3 regions of the Citrobacter tructae genome follow, and region 3 is predicted to be linked to each of the others. Evidence: riboswitches for the same ligand, from Rfam matches in the RefSeq annotation. Region 3 holds a riboswitch; each other region holds the start of a gene.
The links. Region 3 has a riboswitch for thiamine pyrophosphate ahead of thiB (thiamine ABC transporter substrate binding subunit). Riboswitches for the same ligand answer to the same signal wherever they lie in the genome.

Region 1: linked by a shared signal. The riboswitch ahead of thiM (hydroxyethylthiazole kinase) and the one ahead of thiB (thiamine ABC transporter substrate binding subunit) in region 3 are both predicted to bind thiamine pyrophosphate.
Region 2: linked by a shared signal. The riboswitch ahead of thiC (phosphomethylpyrimidine synthase ThiC) and the one ahead of thiB (thiamine ABC transporter substrate binding subunit) in region 3 are both predicted to bind thiamine pyrophosphate.

The regions. Positions count from the first base shown of each region.
Region 1 is NZ_CP038469.1:336,243-338,507, reverse strand. Features, by position in the region: gene thiD (bifunctional hydroxymethylpyrimidine kinase/phosphomethylpyrimidine kinase) at 1-306, opposite strand, end outside; gene thiM (hydroxyethylthiazole kinase) at 303-1,091, opposite strand; TPP riboswitch at 1,124-1,220, opposite strand.
Region 2 is NZ_CP038469.1:3,138,385-3,140,649, forward strand. Features, by position in the region: gene nudC (NAD(+) diphosphatase) at 1-326, opposite strand, end outside; gene rsd (sigma D regulator) at 424-912, shown strand; TPP riboswitch at 962-1,071, shown strand; gene thiC (phosphomethylpyrimidine synthase ThiC) at 1,160-2,265, shown strand, end outside.
Region 3 is NZ_CP038469.1:2,602,482-2,604,746, forward strand. Features, by position in the region: gene sgrR (HTH-type transcriptional regulator SgrR) at 1-858, shown strand, start outside; TPP riboswitch at 892-992, shown strand; gene thiB (thiamine ABC transporter substrate binding subunit) at 1,024-2,007, shown strand; gene thiP (thiamine/thiamine pyrophosphate ABC transporter permease ThiP) at 1,983-2,265, shown strand, end outside.

The sequences.
Region 1 (2,265 bases), 2.3 Mb from region 3:
CACGTTTTGCACCTGATGACGGCGTAAACGCTCAGCGACCGCCTCCACAATATCCGTTTCTGCCAGCATACCGATTTTAGTGGTATCGATGCGCACATCGCTGAAAACGGAGTCCAGTTGCGCAGCCACAAAATCAGGTTCAATCCGATAAACCGACTGCACACCACGCGTATTTTGCGCCACTAGTGCCGTGATGACCGAGCAACCGTAAGCCCCGAGCGCCGAGAACGTTTTCAAATCAGCCTGAATACCTGCGCCACCGCTGGGATCGGTTCCTGCAATCGTTAATGCGTTAATCCGTTTCATGCCTGCTCCTGTGCGTTCAGGTTGTATAAAGCATCAAGGAATGCCGGAATAAAGCTTCCCGGTCCTGTTGATTGTTCAGTGGCCAATTTTCCGGCCTGTTTCATCCAGCTACAGGCGGAAGCAACATTATCCAGTCGGTCACCCTGCAACGCGCAACTGGCTGCCACCACTGCCGACAAAGCGCACCCGGTGCCGACCACCCGCGTCATCAGCGGATCACCGCCAGTCACGCTCACAGTGCGCTGGCCATCGGTAACGTAATCCACTTCCCCGGTCACTACCACGATAGTGGCGACCCGACGCGCCAGCGTCTGCGCAGCAGGCAGAGCGGCAGCAGCAGAGTCAGTGGTATCCACACCACGACCACCCGCGATCATCCCTGCCAGAGCGAGTATTTCAGAAGCGTTACCGCGAATAGCGGCGGGCTGAAACGAGAGTAAATCAAGGCAAAAATGACGACGAAACTCCAGTGCGCCAACGGCAACGGGATCGAGCGTCCAGGGAGTATTAGCCCGCAGCGCCTGTTCAACCGCTGCGCGCATGGCAATGGAGCGTCTATCGGTCAGGGTACCCACGTTAATCAGCAGCGCATCGGCAATAGCCGCAAACTGGCTGGCTTCTTCAGGCTCAATCACCATGGCAGGCGACGCGCCCAACGCCAGAAGCGTATTGGCCGTAAAGCTCTGCACGACCTCATTGGTCATGCAATGCGTGAGGGGGGAAAGCGTTCTAAATTGGTGCAAGGTGTGGGCCGCAAGTGCGCGGCTGTACAGGTCAGGCTGCATGGTTCAGCTCCTGCCCGCGTGAAAGAAGGGACACGGGCAGTGTCAGACTTCCCTACGCTGGCATTATCCAGATCAGGTGGTACGGGTATTTCTCAGCCTTCACCAGGAAGGGCACCCCGAGTCATTTCATTTATAAAACAATCAGTTACACATTGAAAATTTGTATATGTTTAGTGTAACCGGGGCTTACCCACAGGAGCAAGAATTTTCGATTTATCACAGTATTTATCACACTGGAAATAGGCAAATCACGTAATCAATCACCACAATGTGTTCACCCGCTCGAACAGTCGATTAATGAATCAGGAGCGTATGAAAGTACGGATTTGACAAGCAAATCCTACGCCCGGTTATCGCTTCTTCACCGCTAGGCAGGAGGGAACCAAAAAACTAACATCACCGATAAAAGGAAGGTCAAAACAACAAACCCCGCCAGTAAGCGAGGTTTGTTTACTATCCCTTATTTCTACGAACCAATCACCGATCAAGCAATGTAGCTATCAAAGGCTTCCTTACACATATCAATCATTGATTTTGAATCATTTGAGGCAACGCTAGTAAGGCCAGAAAGCAACGTTTTAACAGTATCATTAGTAGGTTCAGCACTATAAAAATCAGTCCAGAATGCCACCCATTGAGGGCGCTTAGATTCAACATCATGAGCAACGAACGGGGCATAATTATTCACTCATGAAATTTAGAAATAAAAAATCTTCCTAATATGACAAGGAATGATTTCTGATTGGAGATTTCATTTTATCAAATTAGGAAGGGATTTTTATAAATGTATAGCTCTAAGCTAAATAAGCATGTTCAAGAGCATCTATGAACTACACTTATTGAGCTTAAAGCAACAAAAACATGTTTTTTAGTACCGTGAAGTTACTATTTAAGATGAATATTTACCTTGAACATTTCCAATAGCAGAAAAGCAAGTTTTTCAGCATCTAAGAGACTTTAGCCAAAACACCAATAAAAGAAAACCAAATACCTAAAATCAACATTAGAGGAATAATAAAAGTAAACTATTATGCTCTTCCTTTATCGTTCCCTTATGCCCTTCCCTCTATCGTGGCTTCTAGCTTCCGTCGAATCAGTTTCTTAGCTGGCGATATTTAGCAACACTAAAATCTGATGTAATTTTACTTAAATCCCTTTGATTTTAGGAGCCTTC
Region 2 (2,265 bases), 540 kb from region 3:
TTACTCGGGTGCATAGGATGGCCACAGTAGCCGCAGAATTTATGTGAGCTGTAAAACTCAGCCAGCTGCACGCCGCGCCCGGCCAGTTGAAACAGACCGACATCCTGATCGATAACCTGACGTACCGAGCCCATATCATGACGGCGCTGCTGCTGTACCAGCCAGACGGTTTCTCCCTCCCACTCGCCTATCGCAAGTGCGCGCTGGCCTACTAAATCAAAACTTGCCGCTTCACCGTAGGGCAGTTCGCCACGAGGCAACCATAATTTTTGCTCATGACTGACGATCCACCAGCCGCTGTCTAAATTTTCAATTATACGATCCATATCTCTTGCGCAACCTTTGCTTCACAGGCATGTTGTTTACATTATTTTTACATTTATCGGTGAGCAGTTTTTTAAACACCATCTTGCGGAGTCAATCATGCTAAACCAGCTGGAAAACCTGACGGAGCACGTCGGAGGAAGTAATAAACTGGTTGATCGCTGGCTACATGTACGTAAGCACCTGCTCGTGGCTTACTACAATCTGGTTGGCATTAAGCCTGGCAAAGAATCGTACATGCGGCTCAATGAAAAGGCGCTGGATGATTTTTGTCAGAGCCTGGTCGACTACCTCTCCACCGGACACTTCAGTATTTATGAACGTATTCTGCATAAATTGGAAGGGAACGGGCAGCTTTTAAAAGCCACAAAAATTTGGCCATTACTGGAAGCCAATACGCAGTTGATCATGGACTACTATGATTCCAGTCTGGAAAACGCGATTGATCACGATAATTTCCTGGAATTTCAACAGGCATTGTCAGATCTCGGTGAGGTACTAGAGGCCCGGTTTGTCCTGGAAGACAAGCTGATTATGCTGGTGTTTGATGCGATGCACGACAATGCAATGATCAAACGCCCTGCTTGAGATTTATCGCATTAACGCGTAGTTTACATTCATTACCTCTTTTTGAGGTTACTTCTTGTCGGAGTGCCTTACGTGAAAGCGTAGGCTGAGACCGTTTATTCGGGATCCGCGGAACCTGATCAGGCTAATACCTGCGAAGGGAACAAGAGTAATTCAGTTTTATGCTGCTGCCTTTACAGGCGGCGTGCATCCATTACTCAATCCGTCGTCTGACAAGCCATATCCTTACTTTATTTTGGAATGAGCTATGTCTGCCACAATTAAACCATCCCGCCGCGAACAACGCGCCCAGGCCCAACACTTTATCGACACGTTGGAAGGGACCGCCTTTCCTAACTCAAAACGTATCTACATCACCGGTTCGCAGTCGGATATCCGCATTCCGATGCGTGAAATCCAGCTCAGCCCAACGCTGATTGGCGGTTCAAAAGACAATCCGCAGTTCGAAGAGAACGAAGCTATCCCGGTTTACGACACCTCCGGTCCGTATGGCGATCCGGATGTGGCGATTAACGTCCAGCAGGGCCTGGCAAAACTGCGCCAGTCATGGATTGCGGCGCGTAACGACAGCGAAGAGTTAGACGATCGCAGCTCCGCTTACACCAAAGAACGTCTGGCCGATGACGGCCTTGATGCGCTGCGCTTTAGCGGGTTACTGACACCCAAACGCGCGAAATCCGGTAAATGCGTGACCCAGTTGCACTACGCGCGTCAGGGAATTGTCACCCCAGAGATGGAGTTTATCGCCATCCGCGAAAACATGGGGCGCGAGCGCATTCGCAGCGAAGTGTTGCACCACCAGCATCCGGGCATGAACTTTGGCGCGCGTCTGCCGGAAAACATCACGCCGGAATTCGTGCGTGATGAAGTGGCTGCCGGGCGCGCCATCATCCCTGCCAACATCAACCATCCAGAATCAGAGCCGATGATCATCGGTCGTAACTTCCTGGTGAAGGTCAACGCCAATATCGGTAACTCAGCGGTGACCTCCTCCATCGAAGAAGAAGTTGAGAAACTGGTATGGTCGACCCGCTGGGGTGCGGATACGGTGATGGATCTCTCAACCGGGCGCTATATTCACGAAACACGCGAGTGGATCCTGCGTAACAGCCCGGTACCGATCGGCACCGTACCGATCTACCAGGCGCTGGAGAAGGTGAACGGGATCGCCGAAGATCTGACCTGGGAAGCCTTCCGCGACACGCTACTGGAGCAAGCTGAACAGGGTGTTGACTACTTCACCATCCACGCGGGCGTACTGTTGCGTTACGTGCCGATGACTGCCAAACGCCTGACCGGTATTGTCTCGCGTGGGGGATCAATCATGGCGAAATGGTGCCTCTCCCACCATCA
Region 3 (2,265 bases):
GGCACCGGCCCGTATGCGGTCACCCGCAATACGAGTAACCAGCTAAAAATTCACGCCTTTGATGATTATTTTGGCTACCGGGCGCTGATCGACGAAGTGAATGTGTGGGTATTACCCGACATCGCCGAGGAGCCTGGCGGCGGATTAACGCTCAAAGGACCTACGGAAGATGAAAAGGCAATCGAAAGCCGTCTGGAAGAAGGTTGCTACTACATGCTGTTTGATTCCCGATCCCAGCGCGGGGCAAATAAGGAGGTGCGCGAATGGATAAGCCGCATTCTCTCACCGACGAATTTAATCTGCCACGCCGATGAACAGTACCAGCGACTGTGGTTTCCCGCCTATGGATTACTGCCTCGCTGGCATCATGCCAAACCCGGTCATGGTGAAAAACCAGCCGGGCTGGAAACGCTGACGATCACCTACTACCGCGATCACATCGAACACCGGATTATCGCGCAGATCATGAAAACGTTGCTGGCGGAGCATCAGGTACAGTTGAATATTCAGGAGATCGACTACGATCAATGGCACGCAGGCGAGACCGTCAGCGATATCTGGCTCAACAGCGCCAACTTTACCTTGCCGCTGGACTTCTCACTGTTCGCACATTTATGCGAAGTCCCGCTGCTACAAAACTGTATTTCTCTGGACTGGGAAAGCGATGCCGCCCGCTGGCGAACCGGCGAAATGAGCCTTGCGGCATGGTGCCAGCAACTGCTTGCCAGTAAAGCGATTGTGCCGCTGATCCATCACTGGTTGATCATTCAAGGGCAGCGCAGTATGCGCGGGCTACGGATGAATACCCTCGGCTGGTTTGATTTTAAATCGGCCTGGTTTGCGCCGCCGGATCCTTAATTGCTGCCGGGCAACAAAATCATTACACTAACGCCGTTCTCAACGGGGTGCTGCGCCGAGTGCGCGGGCTGAGAAAATACCCGTCGAACCTGATCCGGATAATGCCGGCGAAGGGATTTGAGGCTGCAACTCAAGTCCTTTGCCACCCAACTCTTGAGGTGCAAAGTGTTAAAAAAATGTCTTCCCCTGCTGTTGTTGTGCGCAGCGCCTGCCTTCGCTAAACCCGTTCTGACTGTCTATACCTATGATTCATTCGCCGCCGACTGGGGGCCCGGCCCAACCATCAAAAAAGCCTTTGAAGCCGACTGCAACTGCGAGTTGAAGCTGGTAGCACTGGAAGATGGTGTATCGCTGCTTAACCGCCTGCGCATGGAAGGAAAAAACAGTAAAGCCGATGTGGTGCTCGGTCTGGACAACAACCTGCTCGATGCGGCGATGCAGACCAAACTGTTCGCCAAAAGCAATGTGGCGAACGACGCCGTCGTTGTTCCTGGTGGCTGGAAAAACGACACCTTTGTCCCGTTTGATTACGGCTATTTCGCCTTCGTTTATGACAAAAACAAGCTGAAAAATCCGCCGAAGAGCCTGAAAGAGCTGGTCGAGAGCGACCAGAAATGGCGCGTGATTTATCAGGATCCGCGCACCAGCACGCCGGGTCTGGGCCTGCTGCTGTGGATGCAGAAAGTGTACGGCGATAAAGCCCCTGAGGCTTGGCAGAAACTGGCGGCGAAAACCGTCACCGTCACCAAGGGCTGGAGTGAAGCTTACGGCTTGTTCCTGAAGGGTGAAAGCGATCTGGTGCTGAGCTATACCACTTCCCCGGCCTATCACATCATCGAAGAGAAGAAAGACAACTACGCCGCCGCCAATTTTAGCGAAGGACACTATTTGCAAGTTGAAGTCGCCGCGCGCACTGCAGCCAGCAAGCAGCCTGAACTGGCGGAAAAATTCCTGACGTTTATGGTTTCTCCGGCGTTTCAGAATGCGATTCCAACCGGCAACTGGATGTATCCAGTGACCCAGGTCACGCTTCCCCCAGGCATTGCGCAACTGGAAAAACCGTCTACCGCGCTGGAATTCACCCCGCAGCAGGTCGCTACTCAACGTCAAACCTGGATTAACGCATGGCAACGCGCCGTCAGCCGTTAATTCCCGGCTGGCTGATCCCAGGGCTTTCGGCCGCTACGCTGATAGTGGCTGTCGCCCTGGCGGCATTTCTGGCGCTGTGGCTTAACGCCCCCCAGGGAGACTGGCGCACGCTTTGGCAGGACAGCTACCTGTGGCACGTGGTACGTTTTTCCTTCTGGCAGGCATTTTTATCCGCCGCGCTATCCGTGATTCCGGCAATCTTCCTCGCCCGCGCGCTTTATCGTCGCCGTTTCCCCGGACGTATGGCGCTGCTGCGCC